DNA from 4 places in the Alterisphingorhabdus coralli genome. Region 2 is predicted to be linked to each of the others. Evidence: predicted binding sites of a transcription regulator. Region 2 holds the regulator's gene; each other region holds the start of a gene.
What was found. The regulator LexA, encoded in region 2, represses DNA repair genes until DNA is damaged. The targets are predictions, from matches to a motif close to GTTCCNCNCTTGTTCT.
Positions count from the first base shown of each region.

Region 1 (4,198 bases), 1.5 Mb from region 2:
CCTTGTCTGTTCGTCATTCCGGTGGAGGCCGGACGAGAGCTGCAAAGGCAAATGCTTGCAGCCCGAGATCCCGGATCACGTCCGGGATGACGATCTATTATGTATTCGTCCGATGGCTCTGGCGGTCAATCACTGACACGCCAGACACTCATCATAATCGGTGCTCTCTGCCGTCGCCAGCTCGACCTGTTTCGGGTCGAGCGTATTGTCGGCTTCCACGCCGCCAGCGAAACCGGCGCGCTGCACCGATTTGGAGCGCAGATAATAGAGCGACTTGATGCCCAGCTCCCAGGCGCGGAAGTGCAGCATCAGCAAGTCCCATTTGTCGACATCAGCCGGGATGAACAGGTTGAGCGACTGCGCCTGATCGATATAGGGGGTGCGGTCTGCCGACAGTTCGAGCAGCCAGCGCTGGTCAATCTCGAAGCTGGTCTTGAAGCTCTCTTTCTCTTCCGGCGTCAGGAAATCGAGATGCTGGACGCTGCCGCCCTGTTCCAGGATCGAGTTCCACACATTATTGCTGTCCTTGGATTTCTCCTTGAGGATTTTCTCCAGATGCGGGTTCTTGACGATAAAGCTGCCCGACAGCGTCTTATGGGTGTAGATATTCGCCGGGATCGGCTCGATACAGGCCGATGCACCACCGCAGATAATCGAGATCGAAGCCGTCGGTGCGATCGCCATTTTGCACGAGAAACGCTCCATCACACCCTGATCGGCAGCGTCCGGGCATGGGCCTCGCTCCTTGGCCAGCATCATCGAGGCTTCCGATGCTTTGGCATGGATATGCTTGAAGATTTTAAGGTTCCAGCTCTTCGCCAGCGCGCTTTCAAAGCCCAGGCCGCGGGCTTGTAAGAAGCTGTGAAAGCCCATCACGCCCATGCCGACTGAACGCTCGCGCATCGCTGAATATTTCGCCCGCGCCATTTCTTCGGGCGCACGGTCAATATAGTCCTGCAGCACATTGTCGAGGAAGCGCATCACATCCTCGATAAACATGTCATCAACCGACCATTCGTCCCATTTCTCAAGATTGAGCGAGGACAGGCAGCACACCGCGGTGCGATCCTCACCCAGATGGTCGCGACCCGTGGGCAGGGTGATTTCCGAACACAGGTTGGAGGTCGAGACCTTCAACCCCAGATCGCGGTGGTGCTTGGGCATCATCCGGTTCACCGTGTCGGAGAAGATGATATAGGGCTCGCCGGTGGCGAGACGGGTCTCAACCAGCTTCTGGAACAGCGAACGCGCATCGACCGAACCACGCGCCTCGCCGGTCTTGGGTGATCGCAGCTCAAATTCCGCGCCATCGCGCACCGCTTCCATAAATTCATCGGTGACCAGAACGCCATGGTGCAGGTTCAATGCCTTGCGGTTAAAGTCTCCCGATGGCTTGCGGATTTCGAGGAATTCCTCAATCTCCGGGTGCGAAATATCGAGATAACAGGCCGCCGATCCGCGGCGCAGCGAACCCTGCGAAATCGCCAGCGTCAGCGAGTCCATCACCCGCACAAACGGGATGATGCCGCTGGTCTTGCCATTCAGGCCGACCGGCTCACCAATGCCGCGCACACTGCCCCAATAGGTGCCGATGCCGCCGCCCTTGCTGGCAAGCCAGACATTCTCGTTCCAGGTGTTGACGATGCCGCCCAGGCTGTCGTCAACGCTGTTGAGATAACAGCTAATCGGCAGGCCGCGACCGGTGCCGCCATTGGACAGCACCGGGGTTGCCGGCATGAACCACAGGTTCGAGATATAGTCATAGAGCCGCTGGGCGTGATCCTGATCATCGGCATAGGCGTCCGCGACGCGGGCGAACAGATCCTGAAAGCTCTCTTTCGGCAGCAAATAGCGGTCGCGCAGCGTTTCCTTGCCAAAATCGGTGAGATTGGCGTCACGCGCATCGTCGGTCTTGATCTTGAATCGGCGCGGGTTGACGGTCTTGCTGTCCGGCTGGGCTTTGGCAGGCGCAGCCTTGGCTTCCGCCTTCTCCTCAACGGCAGCGTCCATCACATTGGTTTTTTCCGCCATGTCCGCACCTTTATCCTGCTCAACTGTGTCTTGATCGCCCATTACGCCCGTCGTGTCCCTGAAATCCATCTCACCCTCGAATGTTCTGTTTGTGTTCCATATGCACCCGACTCGGACACTGTCTAGCCCGGCCTGCAAAAAACAGGCCTAAAGGCGCAAAAAAGTGCTCGCAAAAGCAACATTATTGCTCTTACGATGCCATTATCGTTGAAATGGCCACTACTACAGGTTGGTGTGCCCCGAACCGCGCTATACCATCTATTGTGCCTAAAATGATTCCGGGCGCAAGAGGGTAAATGACAGTTTAACGACTCGGTTCACCGCAAACCCGATTCGCTTCATCGCAGCAGATTCCGAGGGTGACACTGCGACGCGTGGAGTTAGGCGGCGTTCGCAAATCGCAAGGGCAAAATGACATTTTTGCGAAAAATTTTGCAAAGCTGTCGAAAACCGTGACGCAATGTTGCACGACCGGCTTTCCACAGAGAATCTTTCTATCACGATCCACGCATCAGATAGAAAGCCCGCGCCTTGCCCGTAGCGGCAATATCGGCCACATAGCAACGCATCTATCCGCTTCCCGCCCCTAGGAGCCAATCATGACCACCCTGATCAAAGCCGATGACCTTATCGAGAGCGTTGCCGATGCGCTGCAATTTATCAGCTATTATCATCCGATGGATTATATCCGTGCGCTGGGTGAAGCCTATAAGGCCGAGCAAGGCCCTGCCGCGAAGGACGCCATTGCCCAGATATTGACCAACAGCCGCATGTGCGCCGAGGGGCATCGGCCGATCTGCCAGGACACCGGCATCGTCAATGTGTTTGTCCGCTGGGGCATGGAGTGTCGGCTCGATGACACCAGCCGCCCAATGCAGGAGATTGTCGATGAGGGCGTGCGCAAGGCCTATCGCCATCCGGAAAACCCGCTGCGCGCCTCAATCCTGGCCGACCCGGCCTTTACCCGGCGCAACACCGGCGACAATACGCCCTCGGTGCTGCATATCGAAATGGTTCCGGGCAACACGGTGGAGATCGATGTCGCGGCCAAGGGCGGCGGCAGCGAGAATAAGTCCAAGTTCAAGATGATGAACCCCAGTGACAGCATTGTCGACTGGGTGCTGGAAATGGTGCCGCAAATGGGTGCGGGCTGGTGTCCACCGGGGATGCTCGGCATCGGCATTGGCGGCACGGCGGAAAAGGCGGTACTGCTCGCCAAGCAATCGCTGATGGGCGATATTGATATGGCGCAGCTGAAACAACGCGGACCGCGTAATGACGTGGAAGAACTGCGCATCGAGATTTATGACAAGGTCAATGCGCTGGGTATCGGCGCGCAGGGGTTGGGCGGCCTGTCGACCATTCTCGACGTCAAGATCCTCGACGCGCCCTGTCATGCGGCGGGCAAGCCGGTGGCGATGATCCCCAATTGCGCCGCCACCCGCCATGCGCATTTCACCCTGGATGGTTCTGGCCCGGCCTATCTTGAGCCGCCCAAGCTGGACGAATGGCCCGATGTCAACTGGACCCCGAGCAAGGAAGCCAAGCGGGTCCAGCTCGATACGCTGACACCCGAAGAGGTCGCCTCATGGAAACAGGGCGACCGGCTGTTGCTTAATGGCAAGATGCTGACCGGACGCGATGCCGCGCATAAGCGGATCAAGGATATGCTCGACAAGGGCGAGGAACTGCCGGTCGAGTTCAAGGGGCGCGTTATCTATTATGTCGGCCCTGTTGATCCGGTGGGCGAGGAAGTGGTCGGCCCTGCCGGTCCCACGACGGCAACCCGCATGGACAAATTTACCGATATGATGCTCGAGCAAGGCCTGCTCGCCATGGTCGGCAAGGCCGAGCGCGGGCTGGATACGGTCAAGTCGATCGCCAAACACAAATCGGCCTATCTGATGGCGGTGGGCGGCAGCGCCTATCTCGTCGCCCGCGCGATCAAGGGCAGCAAGATTGTCGGCTTTGAAGACCTTGGCATGGAAGCGATTTACGAATTTGAGGTCAAGGATATGCCGGTGACCGTCGCTGTGGATGGCAATGGCGACAGCGTCCACCATCTGGCGCCGCTGGTTTGGCAGGAGAAGATCAGGAAAGAGGGATTGCTGGAGGAGGTGTAAGCGCGCCTGATGAATTTCACGCGGAGACATGGAGCCGCGGAGAT
Region 1 covers NZ_CP136594.1:140,200-144,397, forward strand. The annotation lists gene RB602_RS00670 (ribonucleoside-diphosphate reductase subunit alpha) at 130-2,100, opposite strand; gene RB602_RS00675 (fumarate hydratase) at 2,631-4,154, shown strand.
Region 1: the regulator LexA is predicted to act here: its motif matches at 2,114-2,129, upstream of RB602_RS00670 (ribonucleoside-diphosphate reductase subunit alpha).

Region 2 (4,198 bases):
ACGGAAATCGCCGGGGCCGCACGCGCCATGCGGCAACGCATGGTCCCGCTCCCCAATGCCCCAAAAAACGCGATTGATGTCTGCGGCACCGGCGGCGATGGCAGCCACAGCCTCAATGTATCAACCGCGGTTTCGCTGGTGGTCGCCGCCTGTGAAGTGCCCGTCGCCAAGCATGGCAATCGCGCGGCCAGCAGTAAATCAGGTGCAGCCGATACGCTCGAAGCCCTCGGTATCAGACTCGACCGGACGCCAGAGGAAAACAGCGCCCTGCTTAATGACCTTGGCATCGCCTTTCTCTTCGCCCCGGCGCATCATCCGGCGCTTGGTGCCATCGCCCCGATCCGCAAGGCGCTGGGCCGCCGCACGATTTTCAATCTGCTTGGCCCGCTGTGCAATCCGGCGCTTGTGCGCCGTCAGCTAATCGGCGTTGCCCATCCTGATCTGGTCCCGGTTTATGCAGAGGCCGCGCAGATGCTTGATTATGAGCGGCTGATGATTGTCTCGGGCATGGAAGGCCTGGATGAAATCTCAATCGCCGGGCCAACGCTGATTCATAATTGGCACAATGGCCAGATGACCGAGCATATGTTCAATCCCGAAGAGCATGATCTCACCCTGTCTCCTCTCTCGGCCATATGCGGCGGAGATGCCGACTATAATGCGGCTGCCCTGCGCGGCCTTATGGCAGGCGAGAAAAGCGCCTATCGCGATGCGGTTCTGATCAACTCCGCCGCTGCGTTGCAGATTGCGGGCGAAGCCGAAAGCTGGGCCGAAGGGCTGGAAGAAGCCGAAGAAGCTCTCGATAAAGGTCTGGCCAATGCCCTGCTCAACTGCTGGATTGCGATATGACAGACCGCCTCAAACAGATATGCGACGACAAACGCGCCCATGTCGCGGCGCGCAAACAGGTCTTTTCGCTGGCCGACCGAGATGCTGCCATCGCCGTGAAAACCGCCCCGCGCGGTTTTGCCAAAGCGATGCAGGATAAAGTCGCCGCCGGAGGCTGGGCGCTGATCGCCGAGATCAAGCGTGCCAGTCCCTCCAAAGGCCTGATCCGCGAGGATTTTGACCCGCCAATGCATGCCAGCGATTATGAAGCTGGCGGTGCGACCTGCCTCTCGGTGCTCACCGATGTCCCCTATTTTCAGGGCGCAGACCATTACCTTGCAGAGGCGCGTAATGCCTGCTCGCTGCCCTGTCTGCGCAAGGACTTTATGGTTGACCCCTGGCAGGTGGGCGAAGCGCGCGCGCTCGGGGCCGATGCGATTCTGATCATTGTTGCCGCGTGCGACGACGCACTGATGCAGGATCTGGTCGCAGAGGCCAAACGCTTTGATATGGATGTGCTGGTCGAGGTGCATAATCGCGCTGAACTCGAGCGTGCACTGATGCTCGATACGCCACTCATCGGGATCAACAACCGCGACCTCACGCGCTTCAAAACAGATTTGGCAACGACAGAGATTCTGGCTCCCTTGATTCCCAAAGAGCGGCTTGTCATCGCCGAAAGCGGCATTGCCAGCCATGATGATTGCGAGCGACTGGCACAGTCAAATGTTCACGCCTTTCTGGTGGGCGAAACGCTGATGCGCCAGCATGATGTCGCTCAGGCAACCCGCGATTTACTGCAAGGTAATTGATAATCGGTCACTTTTTTCGCGATACGAAAACTTCCCACTTGACTTGATCACTTTTGTTTCATAATTGTTCCCTATTCGTTTCATGCGGAGGGACAAATGCTAACCCGTAAACAGCACGAACTGCTTTGCTTCATTCAGGACCGGCTCGAAGCCAGCGGCGTTTCGCCGTCCTTTGAAGAGATGAAGGAAGCGCTTGATCTCAAATCCAAATCTGGTGTGCACCGTCTGGTGAGCGCATTGGAAGAACGCGGCTTTATCCGCCGCCTCCCCAATCGCGCCCGCGCGCTGGAAGTGTTGAAGCTACCCGAAGGCGGAACAGCGACCCCTGCACCCTCGGTCACCATGGGCGGTGCAGACCGCAATCTGGTCGGCTCGAATGTCTCAATCCCCGATGCTTCCAATGATGTGCTCGAAATTCCCCTGCACGGACGCATCGCGGCCGGCGCACCGATTGAGGCGCTCGAGGGCCAGTCAGTACTGCCTGTTCCTGCCGCCCTTCTCGGCAGCGGCGATCACTATGCGCTGGAAGTTTCCGGCGACTCGATGGTCGAAGCCGGGATTTTCGACGGTGATTTTGCCCTGATCCGCCGCACCGACACCGCGCGTGATGGACAGATTGTCGTGGCACTGGTGCGCGGCGAGGAAGCGACGCTGAAATATCTGCGGCGTGACCACAACACCATCCGCCTCGACCCGGCTAACGCCAGCTATGAGCCACAAATCTACCGCGCTGATGAAGTGCAGATTCAGGGGCAGTTAGCGGGGCTATTGCGACGGTATAATTAGGTTCAGGCCGTCCCGAAATCGCACCATATTCGTGCACATGGCGATTATGCTAAACCGCTAGCCCTGAGCTTGTCGAAGGGCGTCTTGCTGCTTTGGACTATGTTGAGAAGCGGGCTTCGACAAGTTCAGCCCTAGCGGCTTTCTCGACATAGTCATATCTCACACAAAGCCACTAAGGCACAAAGAGGTATTCCCATCATAACGTCTTAGTGACTTTGTGGCTTTGTGCGCACTAAAATTCCTGATCTAGCGATCATAGCTCCAGCCATGATCGGATCGGCTATCGGCAACCTGATCAATGCGCGTATCATCAAGATAGATGGCCACCCCACCGCTCTGGCGCAAATAGCGCCGGTCCAGTTTTCTCCAGCGCGGGCGGCAACTGCCGGGTAAAAAGCGTCCTGCAATCACGATATGGCTTCGGGCACAAGCTGCAGCAAGCGCGCGTTTGGGGACATATTCGTTTTTGCGGCTAACCAATACCACCCAATCGCGGTCTGATCGTGTCAGAACAAAACTGCAAAATTCGCGAGAACATTGCGCCTCTGGCCATTGATCAAGTCCCACAGGCTCATCTTCAAATGCGCCCTGCTCGCGCATCATATCGGTGGTGAAGGATTCCGAGTCCGGTTTCAGAAGCACAAAATCGCCACTCCCCGATGTCTTGCTGCGCACTGCTATCTGCCGTCCATCATTCGCAATCAGCAGGTCGGGACGTGGTGTTGCCAGCATCAGGATCACAGCAACAGCAGCCGGAACCAGGCCGAGCAAACGCAACGGACTGCGCAACAGGAACAGGATCAGCCCCGCCACTATCGCAAGCAGATAGGTCGAGATACTAATTGCGGGAAAGCGGATAATCGCTCCCGGGCTTTCCGAAACGAAATGCGCAAGGCTCAACAGCAGTCCAATGGCTTTGCCGCATAGCCACCAGAACGGTGCGCCCAATCCTATGCTGTCCGCCAACATCGCCATGGCTTCCAACGGCATGATGACAAAGGTGGTCAGTGGAATAGCGACAATATTAGCCAGCGCGCCGTAAATGCCGGCTTTGTGGAAATGGTAGAGTGCAATCGGCATCAAGGTAATCTCGATGACCAGCCCGGTGAGAAACAGCAGCAAAGCAAAGCGCCCTATGCGCTGCACAAGGCCGAATTGCTTCTCATCGCGCTCGGCGGACCAGCGGCGCATAAGCGGTGCATCATAGAGCGCGATAATCGCCACCACCGCAGCAAAGCTGAGTTGGAAGCTCGGCCCTACCAGTGTTTCAGGCCAGATCAGCAATATCACCAGCGCCGCAAAACCGATCAGTCTCAGGGAAAAGGGGTCGCGTCCCAGAACCAACGCTAACAGAATCAATAGCGCAGCGATGCAGGCGCGTATGGTGGGAACGGCGCCGCCGGTGAAGACAGTATAGGCAATCCCCGCCAGCGCCCCGGCAAAGGCTGCGACAACGGGCAAGCGCCAACGCAAAGCCAATGTCGGCGACAATGCCAACAGTTTCAGCACCAACAGAAACACCGCACCGATCAACGCGCTGACATGCAGGCCGCTTATCGCCAGCAGATGCGCCAAACCGCTACGCCGCATCGCTTCTGCATCGGCTTCGGATATGCCGCCGCGATCGCCGGTGGCGAGAGTGGCGGCTATAGCGCCTTCGGATCCGGGTATCTGTCTCTGGATATGCTGCGACAACCGGCTGCGAAGACTGGCAATACCGCCCTGCCCGCTGCTCTCCAGAACATCCGGTGCAGTGAGCGCGCTCCCGGTAG
Region 2 covers NZ_CP136594.1:1,854,289-1,858,486, reverse strand. The annotation lists gene trpD (anthranilate phosphoribosyltransferase) at 1-849, shown strand, start outside; gene trpC (indole-3-glycerol phosphate synthase TrpC) at 846-1,640, shown strand; gene lexA (transcriptional repressor LexA) at 1,737-2,426, shown strand; gene RB602_RS08705 (ComEC/Rec2 family competence protein) at 2,673-4,198, opposite strand, start outside.

Region 3 (4,198 bases), 560 kb from region 2:
GACTAGGCTCGACACGAACGGAGTGCTTTCAAGCAAATATAGTACCTTAAACGCTCTAACTATCACCCGGATAGCAATGGCACCCTTTCACATGGTCATTCACCACGCCCACCGCTTGCAGATAGGCATAGATAATCGTCGTGCCGACAAAGCTCATGCCGCGCTTTTTCAGGGCTTTGGAGATGCTATCGGACAAGGGCGTTGAAACCGGCACATCGGCCCAGTTTTGCGGGCGATTGATAATCGGCTGACCATCAACATGACCCCAGAGCCAGTCTGAAAAACTGCCAAATTCCTGCTGCATCGCGATAAAGGCTCGGGCATTTTTGCGTGCAGAATAGATTTTCAGCCTGTTGCGGATAATGCTTTCATCCTCGCGCAGCGCCTCAAGCTCTTGATCACTCATCGCCGCGACCTTTTCGACATCAAAGCCATGGAACGCGGCGCGATAGCCCTCACGTTTGCGCAGCACCGTTTCCCAGCTCAGCCCCGCCTGCGCGCCTTCCAGGATCAGCATCTCGAACAGATGCCGGTCATCATGCACCGGCACGCCCCATTCCTCATCATGATAACGGTTATAAAATTCCTTGCCCGGCTGGCCGCCAAAGCACCGCATCTTGCCATCCGCACCGGTCACCAATTCCATTAGCCTCTCCTCAATAGAGCGAACGGCTGGCATTTTGCCGCAACCGCTGATGATGCGCCATACCGGTGAGGCGGCGCTGGTCTTCCAGACTGCGGTCGGAGAACTCCGCTTTATCAGGCACCCGGCTGAACGCGATCTTCACGCCGAGATAATTGAGGTCCATGCCTTTTTGCGAGGCCAGTATCAGCGTTTCCATGCCATATTTGCGGTTGGCCTCATCAATCCGCCGCCACAGCCCGGCCTGCAGCGCATCGCGATGATCGCTGTCGGCGCTGACAAACAGATCGCGCTCGGGCGGGCCGTTTTTCAGCGCGAACAGATGCACCGCAGCGAGCTTGATCGAACGCCGACGGCCATCGCGATAGTTGCGCGGATCGGCGAGCCAATCCATCATCGGCCACCACATTTCGTCGAGCTTGTCCAGAAAACGCCAGCTATTCTGGCTGCCGCGAAAGCGCACTTCCTGACTCAACCGCCCCTCGGGATAAAAGCGCAGCGACAGGTGCAGGCCCGAGGCGTACATCCCGTAATGCCGCAACCGGCTCGCCGCCTTGAGCAGCAGCGCGCGGGCGACAATCCGCGCGCCTTCCGGCCGCCGATGCGCACCGGAAAGAACCCGGCTATGGCCGATCATCGCCTTTTTCGGCGCCGCGCCATCGGGGACATCATGGCCTTTCAGCCCATAGATAAACCGCTCGCCGGTGACCGAACCCCAGATTGCCCGCGCCTGTTTCGGCGCCAGATTCCACAGGCTGGTAAAATCGGTAATACCAGCCCGAATCAGCCGCTGCGAGACGCCCCTGCCGACACCGGGAATCGCCTCGAGCGGCAAATCGCGGAGCCGAGCAGGCAGGCTTTTGGGCATTATCACCGTCAGGCCATCGGGCTTTTCCAGATCGCTCGCCAGTTTGGCCAATAAGGTGCTCGACGCCAGCCCGATGGAACAACGCATCGCCGGACCAAAGCGCGCCGCCAGCCCCGCCTTGATCCGCCGCGCCAGAGCCCTTGCCGCTTCCGGTTCGGCTTCTTCAGGGTTGAGGCGACAGACGCACTCGTCAATCGAGCAAACGCGCTGGATCGGCACATGCCGCTCAATCTCTTCCAACAGCTCGTGATGCATCACAACATAACGGTCATGCCGCGCCGGTAGCACCGCGACATCACCGCAGATCGCCCGCGCCTCGCGCATCGTGGTGCCGCGCTTGATACCCAGCGCCTTGGCCTCATAACTCGCCGCAATCGCGCCGCTATGCTCGGAATCCAGCGGGATGACGATCACCGGGCGACCGATCAGCTCAGGCGCATCATGCTGCTCCACACTGGCGAAATAGGCGTTAAAATCGATGAAGATATAGCGCAGCCCAGCAGCGCTATCAGCAAAGGCCAGCCCCTCACCCGTGTCACCTTCAGGGAGCGGGGCCAATAGGCGCGCATCATCGCGGGACCCGTCGGTAGTGGGTTGGGGTATGGGTTGAGGCTGCATGGTTGGAACAAAATAAGAACATTTGTTCTGATTCGTCAAGGTTGAACGGGTTAGGGTTTCACGCGAAGGCCGCGAAGGTTTTCAAGAGGGCGTTGCTTGGCGAAACCTCTTCGCGCCTCCGCGGCTCCGCGTGAGATTATTCCCCGCCCGCTTGCGGGAGAGGAGTGACTGGGTGGGTCTTCTCTGTAAGAACTACACAAGCAGACAGCCCCAATACAACCATCCCGGTCACCATAGGATCATAATGCGATCCCATAACCGGAATCAGCATCCAGCTCAGATTACTCATGGTGTGGAACAGCACGGCAGACATAAGCGCCTGACCGCTGCGCATATACAGCCAGATAATGATGATCCGCCGTGCTATGGTGCCAAGCGCCCACCAGAGGATCCATTCCACATTGCGGTCCGCCTGTAACAGCGGCGGCAGGTGCCAGATTGCGGCGATGAGCCCGACACATACACCCGCGCCGACTATCCCGTATCTCCGGGCAAGCGGAGCGGTGGCAAATTGGGTCCAGCCATATTCCTCTGCCAGAGCAGACACGAAAAAGAGGCCGAACAGCAATACTATCTGAACCAGGTCCCATTGCGGCGCAGGCAGTGTGTCACCGGTTGCTGCCTGGATCGCTGCAGAAACCAGCATCACAAAGGGCATTGTGCCGATCGCCAATATCCAGACCCATAGCTTCATCCCGCGAATGTCTGCCACGCTGGCGAGAAATGATCCCAATGTTGCTCGTCCTTCGGCTCGCAAGACCAGCAGCGATGCCGTCAGGAACGGAACCACCACCATGGTAGCGCTGACGGGTAATCCGGGTAGGATTTGGGCATCGGCCTGCCAGCCTATCCACCAGAATGGTATTGAGAGCAGAAAGACCAGCGCGAAGAATGTGAAGGCACTTCTCTCGGGCAAGGGTTGGTCTAAATCTGCGCTGGTCATTCAGTTTTGGCCTGTTTTGCCACCACATGCGTTATCAGGGGCGAGATTTCACGTTTGAGCGCTCAACCTGCGTAGTGCAAGCGGATATCCCCCACCCCGCTGCGACTAACCGCCTTCGCTAAAGCTACGGCGCTAAGTCTCGCTACCCCTCCCCTGAAGGTGGAGGGGAAACACTGGCGCAATCCCCTTCGCGCTCTTGATAATCTTCGCGGCCTTCGCGAGAAATACTTGGCTTGGTGAGGGCTTGCCACCGATAGAATTGGTCGCGACCATCGTAAAGCTCGCCTCCGGCTTCGCCCCCTCCACCGTCTTCGACGGTCCCCCTCCCCGAGCAAGCTCGGGGAGGATTTACGGTTCACAAAAAGCCGAAGCTCTGCTGCTCCGGCTTCACCGGTACATCATCATCCGCTTCCTCATCCCCACCCAAATCCAACGCACTCAGCGTCAGCCCCAACAACCGCACCCCCTGCTCCACCGGTAGCAATGCTTCCAAAAGCACATGGCCAATCTCCGCAAATTCCGCCTTGCCTTCGACCCAGCGGTCGAGCGAGTGGGCGCGGGTTATCTGGTGGAAATCGGCATATTTGACCTTGAGCGTCACCGTGCGGCCGCGCGCCTCGTTCTTTTCGATCCGCTCCCAGACAATATCGACAATATGGTTGAGCGCTTCACGCATTGCGTCATCGGCGATGATATCCTCGCCATAGGTACGCTCGCCGCCGATGGATTTGCGGATGCGATTGGGTTGGACCGGGCGATGGTCGATGCCGCGGGCGGCACCGTAGAGATAGTTTGCGAATTTGCCGAAATGCTCCTGCATCCATTCGCGGGGGCGGGCGCGCAGATCGGCGCCGGTTTCTATCCCCAGCCTCGCCATCTTCTCCGCTGTACGCGGGCCGACGCCGTGAAAGCGTCGCACCGGCAGGCTGGCGACAAAGTCCGGGCCCTGTTCGGGGCGGATGACGCACAGGCCATCGGGCTTGTTCTGATCGCTGGCGATTTTAGCGATAAATTTGTTGTATGACACACCGGCACTGGCGGTGAGTTGCGTTTCCTCTCTTATGCTGGCGCGAATAGACTCGGCAATTAGCGTTGCTGACCCGATCCCCTGCTTGTCCTCGGTAAC
Region 3 covers NZ_CP136594.1:2,410,714-2,414,911, forward strand. The annotation lists gene RB602_RS11305 (DNA-3-methyladenine glycosylase I) at 56-646, opposite strand; gene RB602_RS11310 (Y-family DNA polymerase) at 657-2,069, opposite strand; gene RB602_RS11315 (CPBP family glutamic-type intramembrane protease) at 2,266-3,072, opposite strand; gene dinB (DNA polymerase IV) at 3,428-4,198, opposite strand, start outside.
Region 3: the regulator LexA is predicted to act here: its motif matches at 2,134-2,149, upstream of RB602_RS11310 (Y-family DNA polymerase).

Region 4 (4,198 bases), 490 kb from region 2:
AAAACTTGAATAGGTGAACAATGAGCAATCTTATCTATGAAGGGCCGACGCAGTTTGATGGCGAGATCGTGACTGCCGATGTCGTTAAAAACCCTGTTGATCTGGTCAAAGGTCTCGACCGTTTGGCGGTCGATATTCACGAAGAAAACGTGAAAGCGGGTTGGTGGTCATCATTGGACGATCCACCCAAAGACCTGCTGCACGAACGCAACCGGGGCGAGATGGTATCCCTTTGCCTTACCGAGTTGCAGGAAGCCTCGGAAGACAAAGAGTTCGACGACAAACTGATTGATCGGGCAGGCTTTGATGTCGAACTTGCCGACTTCACCATTCGTCTGCTCGACCTTATTGGCGCTGAGCAGCGCATCGGCGGCCAACAGCCGCTCATCACCTTCCATCTGACCCACGGCCATACGTCCGTAATGCGTGAGCAGGATCACGTACCTGTCACCGACAAAATCCAATGCCTGCCGTTTATCGCATCTCCGATCCTCAAGGCGTTCGATGAGGGATTCCGTAAAGGCAAACACCGCCTCGCCCGGTACTGGCTCACCGTGACCCTTATGCGGACAATCGCGGTCGCAAACGAATGGGAGATTCCGCTTTTCGCTATCATGGATGAGAAGCGGGCCTTCAATCGCAAGCGGGAAGATCACAAGCTGGAAAACCGCAGAAAGGCAGGCGGTAAGAAATGCTGAGCCAGCCGTGCGGCTCGTCTGCACTTCCGTTACTGCCCCGCTTTGGCTCCGTTCGGCTCGATGGCCAGGTGCCAACGGAAACCGAGATAACCTTGTGTTTGGGTATGAAACCCGGCGCTCGAAAGGCGCTGCTCGCTATCGCCGAGGGTCACACGATGTACCCTAGCCAACACCTGCGGGGAGCCGATGTGCGGGCCTTGCGATTGCTGCGCCTGATACGCCTGAAAAACGAATGGTTGGGTCATTCCTTCTTCGTGATGACGCCAGCCGGTCGCGCTGCTTGCGGGAGGCTTGGTGCCTTTCAATGACCGATAACCGCGATCTTGTTGTGCTTCCCGGATGGAGTGCGTTCTTTGTAGCCATGCAGGTCAAGCACCGGCTGTTCTTCCGCTGGTTCCACACACCTGTTGATGATTGGGTCTGCATTGCCTGGACCTACACCAACGACCTCACAAAACCCCTCAAGGAAATCGTACTCGCCACGACCAAAGCACTAATGCGCTTCGACGCCCTTGAGCGGGCAATAACGGCCAGTGGTGTCGATGTGTCGCCTGGTTGTTGGGCGCTATTTTTTCAGTTCCGAAAGGCTGCCGGGGAAACCGGAGAAACAGGAGATTTACTGTGACCGATGAATCCAAAAAGCCGTACTTCATCCTCTTCAACGGCCCACCCCGCTCCGGTAAAGACACACTAGGGCACCAATTATTCGGTTATCTGCTACGCACTGGTGCTGATCCGATAATTGCCGAGTTCAAAGAGCATATCCGCCATGTTGCGCTCTATATTCTTGGCATACAGCCAGAAGATTATGAGGCCCGCAAGGACGAGTTTTTGCCTGAATGGCATACCACCTTGCGGCAGTTCATGATCGACTTCTCAGAACAGTTCATGAAGCCCAAATTTGGCGATGATGTCTGGCCCAAGGCAGCATATCACGCCCTTGGTGATCTTGCCGACAACCAGATCGTGATTTTCACCGATCTCGGTTTCCCGGTCGAACTCGAATATCTGCAAAGCCGGACTGACCCGGAGCGGGTTATCGTTGTGCAGCTCGAACGTGAGGGGTGCGACTGGTCGAAGGACAGCCGCAACTACGTCTTCCCAAGAGAAAAGGACGCAGGCTGCATCATCATTATGAACAAGGGGCCGGTCGAGGAAGTCGGGAGCGTGTTGCTGCATGTCCTCGACAAGCAGTTCGGTTACGCTTGGCGCAGTCGAAGAGCCAAACAGGAGACAAACCCATGATCGGACACAATTCAGGAGACACTTCAATGGAACAGGATTCAGAACGCGACGGTTTGCGTCTCTTCGTGGAGCGCATTGAGCGCCTAGAGGAAGAGAAGAAGGGAATCGCGGACGATATTCGTGACGTTTACTCTGAGGCCAAGGCGTCGGGGTATGATCCGAAAATCATGCGTCAGGTCATTCGCCTGCGCAAGATGGAGTCCAATGATCGTAAGGAAATGGAAGCCGTTTTGGAGGTCTATAAAGAGGCCCTTGGTATGTCCATGGCGGTTGACCTATGAGCGGCCCCGCTATCTCGGACGAGCGCAAATCAATCATGGGATTGATCGACGCCAAAGCCCAAACGCTACGTAAGCATAGCAAGCGAGTCGCCGACTCCGAGCCTTTCGACTATGCGGCTCGCGTTCTTGACACGCTCAAAGACGATGTTGAGCAAGGTCTTGATACAATTGGAGAACTATAGCTTTGTTCTCTGTTCGTTTTCCTACACGCAAGAAAAGCAGTACAAGCCGCCCGGTGGTTGATCGGGAAGCTGTGAAATTTTTTTGCTCGTTCGCTTGTTTGTCTTGAGTCATGCTTCCCATAACACTCCATGAAGGCTGTTCGTACCGCGTTCTGCGGTCGCTGATCGATAAGGGAGTAAAGGTGCATTGCGTGATTTGTGATCCTCCATATTTTCTGGAGTCCATCGGTAAGCGTTTCGGCAAAGCTGGTGCCGCCCCGGCCAAGTTTGGCACGGACGGGGCTTTCCGGCGCGCCGGAAGCCGCTTCGTTGGCAAGACATGGGACCAGGCGGACGCGGACGGCAAACGGATCAGTTTTGATCCTGAGTTTTGGCGCTTGGTCTTCGAGATCATGAAGCCCGGAGCCTATTTGCTGGCTTTCGCCAGCCCGCGCACCGGCCACCGGCAGGCAACGGCCATTGAAGATGCGGGTTTTGTCATCCATCCGTTCAAGGGTTGGGCCTATACGACCGGGATGCCTAAGCAGCACCCAATGGATAAGGCAATCATGCGCGCCGGTGGTAGCGAGGAAGAAGCGGCCAAATGGGAAGGATGGGCCTATGGTGCCCAAACAGAAAAACCGGCGCTTGAACCAATTTATGTTGCCCAAAAACCGTTCTCAGAGAAGAACGGCGTTGAGAATGTCCGGTTGCACAGTACCGGGGCAATCAACATTGGCAACAATCGTGTCATTGGGTCAGACGGGAAGACCTACCACCCGGCCAATCTCGTTCATGATGGTTCCGATAGTGTAATGAACGAATTGGGTGATGCCTCCAAGTTCTTCCATTCGTTTGAAATTAAGCCATCATCAACACTGATTCTTAACCCCAAAGCCACCAAAACCGACCGTGCCGGGTCCGCACATCCATCAGTCAAACCTGTAGCTTTGCTGCGTTACCTGGTCCGCCAATATGTGCCACCGGGGGGAGTCATTCTCGATCCCTTCGGTGGCAGTGGGACTACGGGTGAGGCTGCAAAACAGGAGGGTCATGAGTGCATCCTGATAGAGCGCGACGAAGACTATGTGCGCGACATGGAGCAGCGATTTAGCGTGGTGGCCATCGGGGAGAGGCAACACATTTCGATTGACGATTTACTGTAGAGACCAAGGAAACCGCATTGACCTATTTCACGAAAAATCCCCCGTTCGTTCAGGTCGTCGAGCGCAACGGTGAAGAGTACAAAGACTATTGGTGCCCTGAGCGCACCGGCGACAGAGAAACCGATCTCAGGACCGGCAAGAGTTATGCAGAGCATTTCCTTGCCAATGTCGAAGAGGATGAGATCGGTAATACCTTAAGTTGGATAGTCGGGCAGCAGTTTGCTTCCGGTCGTTTCGGCCATGTCGAGAAGGGCTTTATCAAGCGGATCGCCGACAATATCGCAATCTAGGCCCGCCATTTACCATCAATGATCGTCACCAGTGTCCGTTTACCATCGGCGTTGGTGACGATCTGCGTATGAGACCAGCCGCTCGGCCCTTCATTGTATCCCTGGTCGAGAAGCCCACAAAGGCCCGCAACATAAACCCCATCGATGATAGCCGCGCTGTGCGAGTGGCCGATGTTCATTCGGGTGGCGACTTTGATGAGATTGTTGGCCGTGCCTCGTGCCCCGTTCGGCCCCTGATCGCCGTGCATCCCGATCTCGATACCGCCATGCTCCTGACAAATGACATATGACCCGTTGCGCGGCACAAAGGCGATGTCCTCAAGCCCTTGCTCGTCATAGCGTGAGAGCGCGTAGCGG
Region 4 covers NZ_CP136594.1:1,364,252-1,368,449, reverse strand. The annotation lists gene RB602_RS06415 (nucleoside triphosphate pyrophosphohydrolase family protein) at 21-698, shown strand; gene RB602_RS06410 (hypothetical protein) at 728-943, opposite strand; gene RB602_RS06405 (hypothetical protein) at 1,003-1,323, shown strand; gene RB602_RS06400 (hypothetical protein) at 1,320-1,943, shown strand; gene RB602_RS06395 (DUF2312 domain-containing protein) at 1,970-2,224, shown strand; gene RB602_RS06390 (DNA-methyltransferase) at 2,589-3,551, shown strand; gene RB602_RS06385 (hypothetical protein) at 3,569-3,841, shown strand; gene RB602_RS06380 (RNA polymerase sigma factor sigma-70 region 4 domain-containing protein) at 3,838-4,198, opposite strand, start outside.
Region 4: the regulator LexA is predicted to act here: its motif matches at 2,386-2,401, upstream of RB602_RS06390 (DNA-methyltransferase).